DNA from 2 places in the Clostridium sp. Marseille-P299 genome. Region 2 is predicted to be linked to the other one. Evidence: predicted binding sites of a transcription regulator. Region 2 holds the regulator's gene; the other holds the start of a gene.
What was found. Region 2 encodes LexA, which represses DNA repair genes until DNA is damaged. Its sites were predicted from a motif close to CNAACANNTGTTNG; they were not measured.
Positions count from the first base shown of each region.

Region 1 (8,124 bases), 510 kb from region 2:
TGTGCAGTATTACCCATTTTAAGCCCTCCATTATTTCTATAAAAATATGTGAAAACCAATTTTTTTCCAATTATAATTATAGTATCTTTTGGTCAAATATGCAATATATACCCATATTTTAATAAAAAAAATGCTATAAAATATACCGCAATTGATATATTTTATAGCACTATTCATATTAACCAAGAGAGTTATTAATAAGAATCAAATTCCTCCATAGAAAACACCTTACGAATATTCTCACTAGAGAAACCTTTTCGATACAAAGATGCAGAAATTTTTAATTTTTCCTCTTTTGTTATGGTACTTAAATCGCTACATTTTTTACTAACAATTTTACGTATTGCTACAATCTCAGCATCTTCACAGTCTTCCATGTTACCTTCCGATTCTTTTAACTCTTCATATGCCTGCTCGATTGTATCTTCGTAAATGCCTTTTGCATAAAGTCCCATACTTATTTGTTTCTTACTCTTTGTCATACGCTTTAATCGTATATAAGAAACTGCATATCTTACATCATCAATATAATGGAAACTTCTTACGTAATCCATTGTTTTATCAACAATATCCAGGGGATATGCTTCCTTTATTAAACGATCTTTTAGTTCCTTTTCCGTCCGATCCATATGTTGTAACAATTGTAGCGCTTTTAATTTAGCCCGATAAAATACCGTATTGTCTACAATATCCTGTAATTTCTCAGGTAATATCGTATCGTATTCCTTAAGACCAAATAAATCCACTTCTTTATTATACAGCCAAAAAGCATAGGCTTCGTCGATATAAACATTAGTTTTTTGCTTTCCTGCTGTTTCTAATTTCGTTATAATCATAATTTTTTGCTACACTACTCAGCCTTTACCTCTGCTTTTGCTTTATCGTTTGCTTTATCGTTTGCTTTTTCATTTACTTTTTCTTTATGTCCGTCTGAAAGATTATAAAATTCTCGAACTTTTCCTTCGATTTCTTCAAGAATCATAGGATTTTCTTTTAAGAATACTTTAGCATTCTCACGTCCTTGACCAATCTTAGCATCGTTGTATGCATACCAAGCACCACTCTTTACTACAATGCCTTCATTTGCTGCTAAATCAAGGATATCCCCTTCTCTTGAAATTCCTTTACCAAACATAATATCAAATTCTGCTTCCTTAAAAGGTGGAGCAATCTTATTCTTTACTACCTTAATACGTGTTCTATTACCAACAATTTCACCGCCAAGCTTTAAAGATTCAATTCTTCTAACATCAAGTCGAATAGAAGAATAGAACTTAAGTGCACGACCACCTGTTGTAGTTTCTGGGTTACCAAACATAACACCAACTTTTTCACGTAACTGGTTAATAAAGATAACGATACAGTTTGATTTGCTAATAACTGCTGTTAATTTACGTAAAGCTTGTGACATTAATCTAGCTTGTAAACCAACATGAGAATCACCCATATCACCATCAATTTCAGCTCTAGGAACTAATGCTGCTACGGAGTCAACAATAACGATATCTACGGCACCTGAACGAACCATAGTTTCTGTAATCTCAAGTGCTTGTTCCCCGTTATCTGGCTGTGAAATATATAAGTTGTCAATATCAACTCCAATATTCTTCGCATATACAGGATCAAGAGCATGCTCTGCATCGATAAATCCAGCAATTCCACCACGTTTTTGAACTTCAGCCACCATATGTAATGCAACTGTTGTCTTACCACTGGATTCTGGACCATATACTTCTATAATACGTCCTTTTGGTACTCCTCCAAGTCCTAAAGCAATATCAAGGCTTATGGAGCCAGTTGGAACTGTCTCTATGTTCATATGAGAACTTGTATCTCCAAGTTTCATTACGGAACCTTTTCCATACTGTTTTTCAATCTGCGCTAATGCAGATTCCAATGCTTTAATCTTCTCTTCGTTAGCCATTATTCGTCTCCTTCTATATTCCAAACAAATGTTCTATTTTTAATTACATCTTATCTTATTCTGTATTCTTTGTCAATACTTATCTGACGTACTTTATATGCATTTGTGGAACTCTCTTAATCTATTTCTCTCTTAATATCTAGTATAACAAGTAACGGTACGCATGTCCACATGTCATAAAAGCAATTTTTTTGGCTATTTTTTGTTAAAAAGCACAAGCATGTATGAATTAGAATATTTTGTATAAACTAATATTGAATTGGAAGCAATCTTTGTGCAACCATTTTATTATTTTCAAATAATATGAAACCAATAAGATTTAACTTAGAATAGGAAAGGAACAGGTATTTTTATGAACGATGATGATATTATCTGCACATGTTTTGATTTAACTGTAAAGGATATTAAAGACGCTATAAGCAATGGAGCAACTAGTCTTGAGGAAGTGGAAGAAGCTACACAAGCTGGAACATTGTGCGGAGCTTGTATTGGCGATTTAGAAACTCTTTTAAATGACATATTGAAGAAGTAAAAATATTGAACCAAGTTCAGAACTTATGAAATGGCAGTTGTAAATTATTTTACAGCTGCTTTTTTCGTTTCGCAGGACAACGAACTTTAGCTTGTATTTTAACAAACTAAAAACCACCAGCAAAAAAGTAAACCCCTTTGATTAGACAGAAATCTAATGAAAGAGGTTCACTTATCGCCAATAGCCTTAATTATTATTATTAAAACATATGAAACCTTTTACCTTAAGAAGTACCATGGTTTACATATAAATTATCTTACATATATATTATCTTACATATAAGTTATCTTAGATATAAATTTCTTAGATATAGTTTATCTTAGATATATGTATTTTTTGGCTGTACGACTTTTGGACAATAGCCTTTATCTTTTAATGCTTTTACAATCGCATTTTTATGCTCATGTCCAAAGGCTTCCATAGTTATTATTAATTCTACAGCAGTGTTACGGTTTATACTTACAAACTGATTATGCTCTAGACGGATTACATTTCCTTTTTCTTTTGCAATCACACTTGCAACATTAACCAATTCACCCGGTTTATCAGGTAATTGAACCGATACAGTAAATACTCTACCACGTTCAATCAAACCATGTTGAACAACAGAGGACATTGTAATAACATCCATATTACCACCACTTAGGATTGAAACTACTTTCTTTCCTTTGCAATTTAAATGCTTTAATGCTGCTACTGTTAATAGACCAGAATTTTCTACAACCATTTTATGATTTTCCATCATATCTAAAAAGTTTACGATTAATTCTCTATCATCAACCGTAATAATATCATCTACATTTTTTTGAATGTATGGAAAGATCAAGTCTCCTGGTGTCTTAACGGCTGTACCATCTGCAATTGTATCAATATTTGGTAAGGTAAGCACATGTCCTTTTTTGATTGATTCTTGCATGCAATTAGCGCCTTTTGGCTCAACTCCAATTACTTTAATATTAGGATTTAGCAATTTAGCTAATGTGGATACACCAGCTAATAAACCGCCTCCACCAACTGGAGCAAGAATGATGTCTACCGTTGGAAGTTCTTTAATAATTTCCATTGCAATCGTTCCTTGTCCAGTAGCAACGACCTCATCATTAAACGGGTGTATAAAGGTATATCCTTTTTCTTTTGCTAAATCCATTGCATACTGACAAGCTTCATCATAGACATTTCCATATAAAACAACTTCAGCACCGTAGCTTTTCGTACGATTTACTTTGATAAGAGGAGTTGTTGTTGGCATAACAATGATCGCCTTTGCATTATACATCTTTGCAGCATAGGCAACACCTTGTGCATGATTTCCAGCAGATGCTGTAATCAGACCCTTATCTCGTTCCTCTTGGGTTAAAGTACTAATTTTATAATAAGCACCTCTCACCTTATATGCACCTGTAAATTGCATATTTTCAGGTTTTAAGTAAACCTTATTCCCAGTTATATCAGAAAAGTAATCACTGTATATTAATTTAGTACGATTGGTTACTTTTATGACTGCTTCACTTGCTTCTTCAAATTTTTCCAATGTCATCATGTTACTAGTCTCCTTACGTAAAAGTTTTAGAAAATAATCCTTTCCATCTCTTCCACAGGTAGCTAACAACTGCCTCTCGAATCAACAGAAGGCTTTATACGTTGAATAATGCATCTATAAAGTCATTTGGATTAAATTTTTGTAAATCATCAATATGTTCTCCAACTCCAATATATTTCACTGGAATCTTGAGCTCAGATTGAATTGCTATAGCAATACCACCTTTTGCAGTACCATCAAGTTTAGTTAAAACGATACCATCGATTTTAGCTACTTCATTAAACTGCTTTGCCTGAGCTAGGGCATTTTGACCTGTTGTTCCATCAAGTACTACCAATGTTTCACGGTAAGCTTCTGGATATTCTCTTTCAATTACACGGTCAATCTTTCTAAGCTCATCCATAAGATTCTTCTTATTGTGAAGACGTCCTGCAGTATCGCATAGTAAAATATCTATATTACGGGATTTTGCAGCATTTACAGCATCGTAAATAACTGCTGCTGGATCAGCTCCCTCTTTTTGAGCAATAATATCAACTTTAGCACGATTTGCCCATTCAGTTAACTGTTCAATTGCTGCTGCACGGAACGTATCTGCTGCTGCAACCATGACTTTTTTACCATCATCTTTTAATTGACCTGCTAACTTACCAACGGATGTTGTTTTACCTACACCATTTACACCGATCAATAAAACAACTGATTTTTTATCTTCAAAATCATACGCATCTTCCGTTAAACTCATCTGCTCTTTCATACTAGCTTTTAAAAGTTCACGGCATTCGCTTGGCTCTTTAATTTTATTTTCTTTTACTTTTGCCTTTAAATTTTCGATAATTGAAGTTGTAGCATTTATACCTAAATCGGCCATAATTAGGATTTCTTCTAATTCTTCGTAAAAATCATCGTCAATATTAGAAGCACCAGTAAAAATTGACTCAATTCCTGATACAATACTATCTCTTGTTTTCGTTAAACCTGATGCTAAACGACTAAAAAAACCTTTTTTCTCACCCATATTAAACCTCCATGTGTCTATCAATATATTTCAACAACAAAGGCACTTTAACGAATAATCTTTCTAAAAGGCTTGTTATTCACTACTTTGCCAATGTTGTTATTCTTTCGATAAAGCTATCGATATCATCGAAAAATACATATGGTTTTCCATCGCCACTTTAGCATGTTACTATATCATAGTCTTTTAAAACCCATATGTCAACCGTTACATCCTTATTATCTTCATTTTCTTAAAAAATAAAGATGTAAATTCCAAAACTTTACTAAAAAATAATCTATTTCCACCTTATATACTAGTAGCATCAAAAACCTTAGGATATAGATATACTACTTATCTAACTCACCCTCGATAAGGTTAACAGAAACAAGAGTGGAAACACCTTTTTCCTGCATTGTAATACCATACAAGATATCAGCTGCTGCCATCGTACCCCTTCTGTGAGTTATGATAATAAATTGTGTATCCTTCGTTAATTTGTGCAAGTAATTCGCATAACGCTTTACGTTGGAATCATCCAGCGCTGCTTCAATCTCATCCAGTAAGCAAAATGGAGATGGTTTTAAGTTTTGAATTGCAAAAAGTAAGGAAATCGCTGTTAAGGCCTTTTCACCACCAGATAACTGCATCATATTCTGAAGCTTCTTTCCTGGCGGTTGTGCTATAATTCGAATACCAGCTTCTAATATATCCTCATCTTCTGTTAATTCAAGTGTTCCTTTTCCTCCACCAAATAATTCCTTAAATACTAGATCAAACTGCGTACGAATTTCACTAAACTTTTCTTCGAATTGTTTACGCATTTCTATATCAAGTTCGTTTATAATTTCAATCAAACTTGCTTCCGCAGCCTCTAAATCTTCTTTTTGAGTTGTTAAGAATGTAAAACGCTCCGATAAATTCTTAAAATCTTCAATTGCATTTACGTTTACATCACCAAGATTTTTAATTATATTTTTTAATTCTTGGATTGCTTTTTTATAATTAAATGAATCCTCTAAACTATCATCTTTTAACTCATTTGCAGAAGAAACGGTTAATTCATATTCCTCCCACATATAGCTAATCTGACTATCTAATAACTCATTTACTTTTTCACCTTGATTTTGTAAGCGGAAGGACTCTTTATCCAGTTCATTCAATCGGTTAGAAAGTTCTTCTCTCTTTTGTAAAAAGGATTTATGATCTCTTGTCATACTTTCTTTTTGTTCTGTGTAGGATAAAATCATCTCTTCTGAGTGATTTAGCTCTGCTTGTTCAAAATCTTTTTTTGAAGTATTTTTATTTACAAGTTCTTCTCTCTCTAACTTAGCCTGCATTGACATCTTGGCATCTTCTCTTAGATTCGTTTCATCTTGTAATAATCGTTCTAAATCTTTTTTAACACGTTTTATATTTTCTAACGCATAATTACTACTTTGTTCTAAATTCGAAAACTCAACATGTAAAGCAACGGTTCCTTCATTGGCCTTTTGCTCGTTTTTATGTTCTTCTTCTAAGAGTTTATTGCATTCATCAATTCTTGCCTCTTTTGCTTTACTATAATTCATATTTTCAAGCAATTGAGTTTGCAAACGTTCCATTTGTTCCAATAAGTCGTGATTTTGTATCTCTAACTCTTTTAATTCCGAAGCAAATTCTAAATAGGTTTGCCTCATTACTTCCACCTTAGACTCTTCTTGGTTTAATTGAAGTTTAGCAGTATTTTGATTTACATATAATTCTTGTAAACGAACTTTATTGGCTTCTAAAGACTCACGCATGGACTTACGCTGTTCTCTAGCGATTTTAATATCCTGTTCCAGCTCTATCATCTGATTTTTTCGTTTTTGAATCGTTTGTTCTAACTCTTCGATTTCTCTTCGTCTACCTAAAAGATTACTTGAGTTTTTATATGCTCCACCAGATAAAGATCCACCTGGATTTAATTGTTCCCCTTCTAAGGTAACGATACGTAACGAATAATTGTACTTTCTAGCAATCGCCAGTGCATTATCAATTTGATCAACAACTAAAATTCGACCTAATAAAAACTGAACTAGATTTTTAAACTTGTCATCTACCTGTATTAAATCACTGGCAATGCCAATTGCTCCATTCTCTTTTAGTGCCTCTTTATTTGATAAAGTACTCCCCTTTATGCTTGTTAAAGGCAAGAATGTAGCACGTCCAAATTTATTCTTCTTTAAGTACTCAATCAGAGCCTTTGCAGTGCTCTCATCTTCCGTTACGATGTTTTGAATATTTCCACCAAGGGCTGTTTCCACCGCTGTTTCATATTCTTTTTCTACCTTAATGATATCAGCTACAACGCCTACGATTTTGTCGTTTTTTTCTTTTGCTTCCATGACACGACGAATACTCATACCATATCCATCATAGCGTTCTGTTAGATTTTTTAAGGATTCAAGTTTCGCTTGTTCTATCATATTCGCTTGTTGATTATCGTTAAACTCCTTAGATAGATTATCAATTCGAACCTGTTCTTTTCCAAGATTTTGTTCTAAGTCTTGATTCAGTGTTTGGATTGCAACTATGTCATTGGTTACACGTTGTAATTCTTCCCTACGTTCCTCAAGAACAATTTGAATCGTTGCTTCTTCACTTTTAGTTTTTAAAATCTTTTGATTGATTTCAGCTTTCTTAATATTATTCTGTTCATTAATCGTCTCATAACGTTGGATATTCGTTTTAATTGTGCCATTTTCGTTTAGAACTCTAAATATCTCATTATTGCATTCTTCAATCTCTTTGGTATATGCGATAATGCGCTCTTTGATTGCATTTAATGTTTCATTGGCCATAGCTTGCTTGTCATCAATTGCATCCAGTTTCTCATCAATTTCTTGTTTATCAATTGTATATTTATGTAGCTCCTGACGCTTAACTTCTATGTCCTTTTGTAAACTTGCAATTCTACTTTGGAATTGTTTATCATTTTGAATAATCGAAGCAATCTGTTCTTCTAAAACTTTAATTTCACCTTCGGTTTTTTCAATACTTAGACCAAGTTCGTTCTTTTTAGTGCGAACTTCTTCTAATACTGTATTCAGCTCTTCTAATTCCGATTCCAACTTTTCATATCTATTTTTTGTATTATCATATTCTTG
Region 1 covers NZ_FJVE01000007.1:1,570,889-1,579,012, reverse strand. The annotation lists gene BN4220_RS14765 (acyl-CoA carboxylase subunit beta) at 1-17, opposite strand, end outside; gene BN4220_RS14760 (regulatory protein RecX) at 195-836, opposite strand; gene recA (recombinase RecA) at 851-1,924, opposite strand; gene BN4220_RS14750 ((2Fe-2S)-binding protein) at 2,277-2,456, shown strand; gene ilvA (threonine ammonia-lyase) at 2,776-3,996, opposite strand; gene ftsY (signal recognition particle-docking protein FtsY) at 4,091-5,014, opposite strand; gene smc (chromosome segregation protein SMC) at 5,344-8,124, opposite strand, start outside.
Region 1: recA (recombinase RecA) is a predicted target of LexA. The motif match lies at 1,946-1,959, and genes of this name have one in related genera.

Region 2 (8,124 bases):
GTGGTGGTGATGATACATTATTTGCTTTAGTAGACGGAGTACTTAAGTTCGAAAGAAAAGGTAGAGACAAGAAGCAAGCTAGTGTTTACCCAGTAGAAGCAAAATAATTAAGTTTAGCGAGGGGCTGTTATTTAACAGCCCCTTTTTTAGAAAGAACAGGTGATTTTATGTTTGCAGATAGTGCTAATATCTATATCCGCTCAGGCAAAGGTGGCGATGGACATGTCAGCTTTCGAAGAGAGCCATACGTTCCTGCTGGTGGACCGGACGGCGGTGACGGTGGAAAAGGCGGAGATATCATATTTGAGGTGGACGAAGGATTAAATACACTCGTAGATTTTCGTTTTAAAAGAAAGTTTTCTGCTATGGACGGTGAGAATGGCGGCAAACAACGCTGTTCTGGCAAAGACGGTGAAGATTTAGTTTTAAAAGTACCAGAAGGTACTGTAATTAAAGAAACAGAAAGCGGCAAAGTAATTGCCGATATGTCTCATGGAAACCGTCGTGAAGTTATTTTACGTGGTGGAAGAGGCGGAAAAGGTAATCAGCATTATGCTACAGCTACAATGCAGGTTCCAAAATATGCGCAACCAGGTCAAAAACCTCAAGAATTAAACGTGACTTTAGAGTTAAAGGTGATTGCTGATGTTGGATTAGTTGGTTTCCCTAATGTAGGTAAATCAACATTTTTATCTCGTGTTACAAATGCAAAGCCAAAGATTGCAAATTATCATTTCACAACTTTAAATCCAAATCTTGGTGTTGTAGATTTAAACGATACGGAAGGATTTGTAATTGCAGATATTCCTGGATTAATTGAGGGTGCATCCGAAGGGATTGGCCTTGGACATGAATTCTTAAAGCATATTGAAAGAACAAAAGTTATCATCCATCTTGTAGATGCTGCTGGTACAGAAGGTCGTGATCCAGTGGATGATATTAAAAAGATAAATAATGAATTAGTATCCTATAATGAAGAATTGTTGCAAAAACCACAGGTAATTGCCGCAAATAAAATAGATGTGTTATTTGGTGAAGAAGAGGAAGAAGCAATCCAAAGAATTAAGGATGCGTTTGAATCTGAAGGAATTCAGGTATTTCCAATTTCTGCTGTTAGTGGTAAAGGAGTAAAAGAGTTACTTTATCATGTGAATGAAATGCTAAAAGGTATTGAAGAAAAACCAATAGTATTTGAACGTGAATACTTCCCAGAAAACTTAACTCAAAGTGAGGAACCATATAGCGTAACATTTGATGAGGCTGAAAACGTTTATGTAGTGGAAGGCCCTAGAATTGAACGTATGTTAGGTTATACAAATATAGATTCTGAAAAAGGATTTGAATTCTTCCAACGTTTCCTTAAGGACAATGGAATTCTTGATGAATTAGAGGCTCTAGGCATTCAGGAAGGCGATACCGTTCGAATGTATGGTTTAGAGTTTGATTATTATAAATAAAGAGAAGAAAAGGATAAACGCTAAGGGTTATAGAACATTATAATCCTAGTAATATCTTTATATACTTCTTCAATTATTAAGATGTCGATAAGCGGCAACATGGAGGAAATATGACATTAACAAGCAAGCAAAGAGCATATTTAAAAGGTTTGGCAATGAACATTGATCCAATTTTTCAAGTTGGAAAATCAAGTGTTTCGCCAGAACTTACCAATGGGATTAGTGATGCATTAGAAGCAAGAGAATTGATTAAAATATCAGTATTGAAAAATTGTCTTGATGATCCTCGTGAGATTGCAAGTGTATTATCAGAGAGAACAAAATCTACTGTAGTACAAGTAATTGGTAAGAAAATAGTTTTATATCGTGAATCAAAAGATAAGAAAAAGATTGAACTTCCAAAAGCATAATAAAGTGGTACGGAGGTCTTATGAAAAAAGTTGGTATCATGGGCGGAACATTTAATCCGATACATTATGCCCATTTGATTTTAGCAGAGAGCGCTTATGAGCAGTATGATTTGGACGAAATTATATTTTTGCCATCCAATCAGCCTGCTTATAAGTCTTTGCGAGAAATTGTGTCCAATGAGCATAGAAAAAATATGATTCAATTAGCGATTGAAGATAATCCCCATTTTTCTTTTTCAACCGTGGAATTTGAACGAGAAGGAAATACGTATACTGCAGATACCTTACTTCAATTAACAAAAGAATACCCGGATGTCATGTTTTACTTTATTATCGGTGGGGATTCTTTGTTTCAATTAGAACATTGGAATCGGCCAGAAGTAGTTCTCTCTCTAGCGGAGATTTTAGCTGCTGGAAGAGGCGAAAAAACAGAGGATGAAATGTTAATTAAAATAGATGAACTGAATGAAAAATATCAATCTAATATACAGTTTTTAAAAGTACCTACCTTTGATATTTCTTCGAAAATGATTCGTAATCATTTGAAAAAAGGCAATTCAGTGAAGTATTTTCTACCAGAAAAAGTAATATCCTATATTAAAGAAAATAATTTATATAAATAGTTAACGTTTCAAGAATCGAGCCAAACCAATTAAGGGAGTTATATTATGAGCTTACTTAGTATAAGTGCACTGGATGAAATTCAAGAAAGTGTTTCAAGTGAAATTCCAAAGAAACGTTATTATCATACTTTAAGTGTGGCATATTTAGCGGTAGCACTTGCTATGTGCTATGGTGAAGATACAAGTAAAGCTATGGCTGCAGGTTTGTTACACGATATCGCAAAATATACTACTGGTGAAGAGGCTATAAGAGAATGTAGAGAAGCGAATCTTCCAGTTTCTGAAGTGGAAGAGAGAAATACATTTTTACTTCATAGTAAGTTAGGTGCTTATTATGCAGAGCATAAATATGGAATTACGGATTCTGACATTTTAGCTGCAATATCCAATCATACGACTGGAAGGCCTAATATGTCAACACTTGAAAAAATCGTATTTTTAGCAGACTATATTGAGATGCGAAGAAATCAACCAACAACTCCTAGCCTTGCTATTATTAGAGAAACCGCATTTAAACAGCTAGATTTAGCGGTTTTTTATGCACTTGACAATACCTTGCGATATTTATCGAGTACACAAAGGGAAATTGATCAATTAACAGTGACAACATATGAATATTATAAAAAGGAGTTGAATCTATAATGAATCAATCAAAAGAAATGGCATTATTAGCATATAATGCGCTTGAAGATAAAAAATCTGAAGATATTAGAGTAATTGAAATTGGAAATATCTCAGTTATTGCTGATTATTTTATTATTGCCAATGGTAATAGTTCTTCTCAAGTAACTGCCATGGTAGACGCAGTAGAAGAAGCACTTGGAAGAAAAGGTTTTGAACCAAAGAGAATTGAAGGTGTTCATTCTTCTGGATGGGTTTTAATGGACTACGGCGATGTAGTTGTTCACATCTTTTCTAAGGAAGATCGTTTATTCTATGATTTAGAAAGAATCTGGAGAGACGGTAATACTGTATCCTTAGAAGATTTAAAGAAATAATAGAGTAGAATGTGCAATAGAAAAAACTATATGAGTTTAGTTCCTATAGTTTAAGATAAAAGCTGCCATACGTGTAGATTACAGAATAAGAATCTATATGTATGGCAGCTTTTCGTTTAAAAGGTTTAAAACATACGAAATAAACCTATAACTTTACCTAATATTTGAACTTCAGTAACGATGATTGGGTCCATAAAATCATTCTCTGGTTGTAAACGATAATGATCCCCTTCTTTATAAAATGTTTTTACCGTTACAGAATCATCTAATAATGCAACTACAAAGTCACCATTGTTAGCATAAGTTTGCTTTTGTACAAGTATCTTATCGCCATTAAAGATACCTGCATTGATCATACTATCACCCTTTACACGTAACATAAAGGTTTCCTCGTTTGGCATATATTCGGTTGGAATAGGAAAGTACCCATCAATGTTTTCAACTGCTAAGATAGGTTGACCAGCAGTAACGGTACCTACAAGTGGTACATTAACAACTTCTCGACGTGAGATATTAAAATTATCATCGACAATTTCAATTGCTCTTGGTTTGGATGGATCACGTCTTATGTAACCATTCTTCTCAAGTGTTTCTAAATGAGAGTGAACTGATGATGTTGATTTTAAATGAACTGCTTCACAAATCTCTCTTACAGCAGGTGGGTATCCTCTATTTATAATTTGAGCTTTTAAATATTCAAGTATTTCTTTTTGTTTGGAACTTATCTTACCATAACTCATTTATCGTACCTCCGTTCGATTTTATATATTATATCATACCGTCAGGAAAAATGCAAAACTAATGTTCGGTATTTATAGTAAATTATTTATCTTGTTTTATGTAGATTTTAATAGAAGATATATAAAAATAATTCATAGAATGCCAGTATGTTTTAATAGTGTCTATTCAAATGCAAAGGTACAATAAATGAAATGAATTAGTAAAATATTAGTTTACCGGCGTATAGTTTATTTCAGAAGTTTCATCCGTTGCTGTTATTTTAAAGATAACGGGTCTAAGACCGTCGTTACAACTACAAATCGCCACACCTGGTTTATCAATCCAGTCTCCATAATAAAAGATATCACTGCCATGGGAAAGAGCGAATACATATTGGTACATAGCTTTCCACGCTTCGTCACATAATCCTTCCGGTTTTGCGTAATCTCCGTAGAAGACATCGCCTACCTTATGCATAGGACATTTACCTAAGCCTTTGCACCCATATTCTTCAGCTAATTCTTTGTCAAAGGTTGTTTTAAGTACTTCAATTTTACACTTTTTCATAATCTATTCTCCTTTACGATGTTATGCTTTTATTGTACAATAAGTTGAATTACAAAAAAAAGTACGCACTTTTTTGTCACATACTTACGAGAAGGGAAGTGTAAATATGAGTATGAAGGAATTTAAATCTATAAAAAAGCTAGATGACACACCATTTGGCTATACTCTATCTGTAATCGGTGGGAAATGGAAAATGGTTATATTATATTGGTTAATTGAAGTTCAACCAGTTCGATTTAATGAATTACAACGATTAATAGGCACGATATCCTATAAAACTTTAAGTGTACAATTAAAAGAATTGGAAGATGACGGAATCATAATAAGAAAAGAATATCCTCAAATCCCACCTAAGGTTGAATACTCCTTATCACCAAAGGGATTATCTTTATATCCAATTATGGAATCTATGTGCCAGTGGGGAGAGGCAAACAAGATGGGAGATTCTACAAAATAAGAGATTAAAACATAGATTAAAACATAGATTCAACGCATAGTTTAACATATATTAATAAAAGACAATAGACTACTATATAAAAAACCAAAATGTTCTTTAAGGATAAAGTGAACCCCTCTTGTTAGACAAAATCTAACGAAAGGGGTTTTTCTTGTGTAATCGTAATTTCTTGATTTTATGTTCGATATTACATAAGGCTGATATCATTCGTATAAAAAGTATAAGTAATACTTCTTAGCCTTGTAATCCATTTTCTTGACGCTCCATGTTTTCTACAACAATATCGTAGATATCGCCTAGAGTGGAGCAGTACTCCAATACCTTCCATGGGGAATTGGTATGAAAATGTATTTTTATCAAATCTTCATCTCCAACGACAAGTAAACAATCGCCTTCAAAATTTTGTGTAATATATTCATTGATTTTATCTTCCGAAAGATCATGACCTTCGATTAATAATTGAGTATCAAATTTAAATTCAAGCATAATTCCTCTCCTTATATTTAGTTTATTACTGTAGTTACGTAATATATGATGATTTTCTGTATGTAACAACAATTCTATTATACCAGTGTTTAACAAATTTGAAAGTATTTATTTTACTACCTCAATTTTCCTATTAACAAAAATATATATTGACAATCGAATGAATGTTCGATATAATTTAGAAAACATATGTTCGGGAATGTATGTTCGATAACAAAGGAGGTACTATTATGGTTCAGGTAAATCAAAGAAATAATACAATGGATAAAACGATAACATCACTAGAGGTGATTTTTAATCGAAAGGTATTTGGCTTTGTACTTATTGTTTCACTCGTTTTGTTATTATCATCTGTAATGTCACATAATGTTTTTGCTCAAAAATCAGGTGTAAGAAAAAAAACGGTTACATCAATATTAATAGAACCAGGCGATACTTTATGGAGTATTGCAACTAAATATTATACAGAAGAGTATGAAAGTATACCAGTTTACATAGAAGAGATTAAGAAAAGTAATAGATTGTATACCGAAGAAATTCATGCAGGAAAATACATTATTGTTCCTTATTATTATGATGTTAATTAAAAGAGGAAGATGTATTTATCTATCATCATATTAAATTCTATGTTTAATCAAATTTATAAAGATACTAATGAAGTTGTGTGAAAAATGTTATAATATATAAAATTTATATAATAATAGAAACAATATATTTTATAAAAATATAAGTGTTCAAATCCTGCAATTTAAGGTATAATAATCTTATTATACGATAAGGAGAGACTCAAAGAATGCTTAAAACTTTAAAAAAATATGGAAAAATTCTAATCTTGTTGTTTATATTATTTATCTTAACAGAGACAACATTTACGATAAATCGTTTGATTGAAAGAAACTTAGAGCAACAAGAAACAGATACCACATTAAAAAAATTGCAAGAAATGATTGATAAATCTGGTGCGAAAGAAAAGGGCTTAAATGAATATCAAGTTATTTGGGATTATGACCTTCGATTATTAAAGGAAAAGTATCCTGAAGATAATGCAATCTTATTTGAATATATCGATAAAGAAACGTGGAATTCAGAACTTGATACTTTAATCGATGATATTAGCAAAACATTATTAACAGACAACGAGATATTTGAGAGAGTTAAAGAAATTATTCCAGAGAAATTTCAATCCGATGCATTTGATGATTATTTATTATCCATTAAGGTTTTAAACCCTGATCTTTTCAATGAAAATAGTACAACCTAATAAATTTGATATATTTGGACTGTTGTGAATAAGCAACAGTCTTTTTTATTTGTAGAAAAATATCCATTGTATAAAAATGCTAAGATATTGGTCTGATTTATTTATTGATAGCGTCGTGTGTATGCTTGGACTGCGATTTGTTTCTGGTAATGTATATGAAGCTACAAAAAAAGTAAATGATCAATACAAATTAGTAGCATGATACAAATAAATCCAAAATACTACAAAAATAAAGAAAATGACCTATATTTAATAAAAGTATGACACATTTATAACACTTTTTTCAACTATTGTTAGATAGTAAACAAAAAGTTAAGATTAGCAATAGGTGAGTAAAATGAGAAAAAACTTTAAAAACTACAAAAGAATATGTACTTTATTAATCATGAGCTTATTGATTGGTTCAACTCCTGGGTCCGTAACTTATGGTGCGAATAGTCTTAAACTATATAGTTATGAAACCAAAAAAACAACTACATATAAAGATAAACAAATTTCATATGTAATTAATGGGAAAATAATCGATTTAGGCAATACGCCAGGAATTCTAAGTGACAATGGTGTTGCACTTGGCTCTTATATACATGTATTCCAAAAAACTTTAGGATTAAAATGTTCTTTGAACAAGTCTACAAAAAAGATAACCATATCCGATGGAGATACAACTCTTACGATGACCGTAGGAAGTAAAAAAGCATATGTAAATGGAAAGGCAGTCTCAATGAATGCAGCTCCTGTTACATATAAGTACGTTAGTGCGAATAAGGCATTAACTTTAGTACCAACTAGATTTGTTGCAGAGACATTTGGTTATAACTATAATTGGAATAGTTCAACGTCTACTGTTACGATTACAAAGCCATTAAAGCTTAATTATGACAACAAAGATGTTACTTATACTGGCGTAACAGGTAAGGTAGTCGTAGATGGAAAGAATATCAATGTAACGACACTTCCAACGATTCTTATTTCTAACACAGCAATGGTACAAGCATGGAAGGTCTTTGCACAGTCTATGGGAGTTACTTATAAGATTAATAATTCAACTAACGAAATTACATTTACCAAAGGAAATATCACAGTTGAAATGAAATTGGGTAGTACATCAGCAACAATCAATGGTACTGTAGTAGATTGTGGTGTGG
Region 2 covers NZ_FJVE01000007.1:2,083,019-2,091,142, reverse strand. The annotation lists gene rpmA (50S ribosomal protein L27) at 1-107, shown strand, start outside; gene obgE (GTPase ObgE) at 168-1,457, shown strand; gene yhbY (ribosome assembly RNA-binding protein YhbY) at 1,568-1,867, shown strand; gene nadD (nicotinate-nucleotide adenylyltransferase) at 1,888-2,490, shown strand; gene yqeK (bis(5'-nucleosyl)-tetraphosphatase (symmetrical) YqeK) at 2,536-3,132, shown strand; gene rsfS (ribosome silencing factor) at 3,132-3,488, shown strand; gene lexA (transcriptional repressor LexA) at 3,614-4,228, opposite strand; gene BN4220_RS17040 (TIGR04076 family protein) at 4,437-4,775, opposite strand; gene BN4220_RS17035 (winged helix-turn-helix transcriptional regulator) at 4,882-5,232, shown strand; gene BN4220_RS17030 (kinase to dihydroxyacetone kinase) at 5,467-5,718, opposite strand; gene BN4220_RS17025 (LysM peptidoglycan-binding domain-containing protein) at 5,949-6,305, shown strand; gene BN4220_RS17020 (hypothetical protein) at 6,512-6,979, shown strand; gene BN4220_RS17015 (N-acetylmuramoyl-L-alanine amidase) at 7,317-8,124, shown strand, end outside.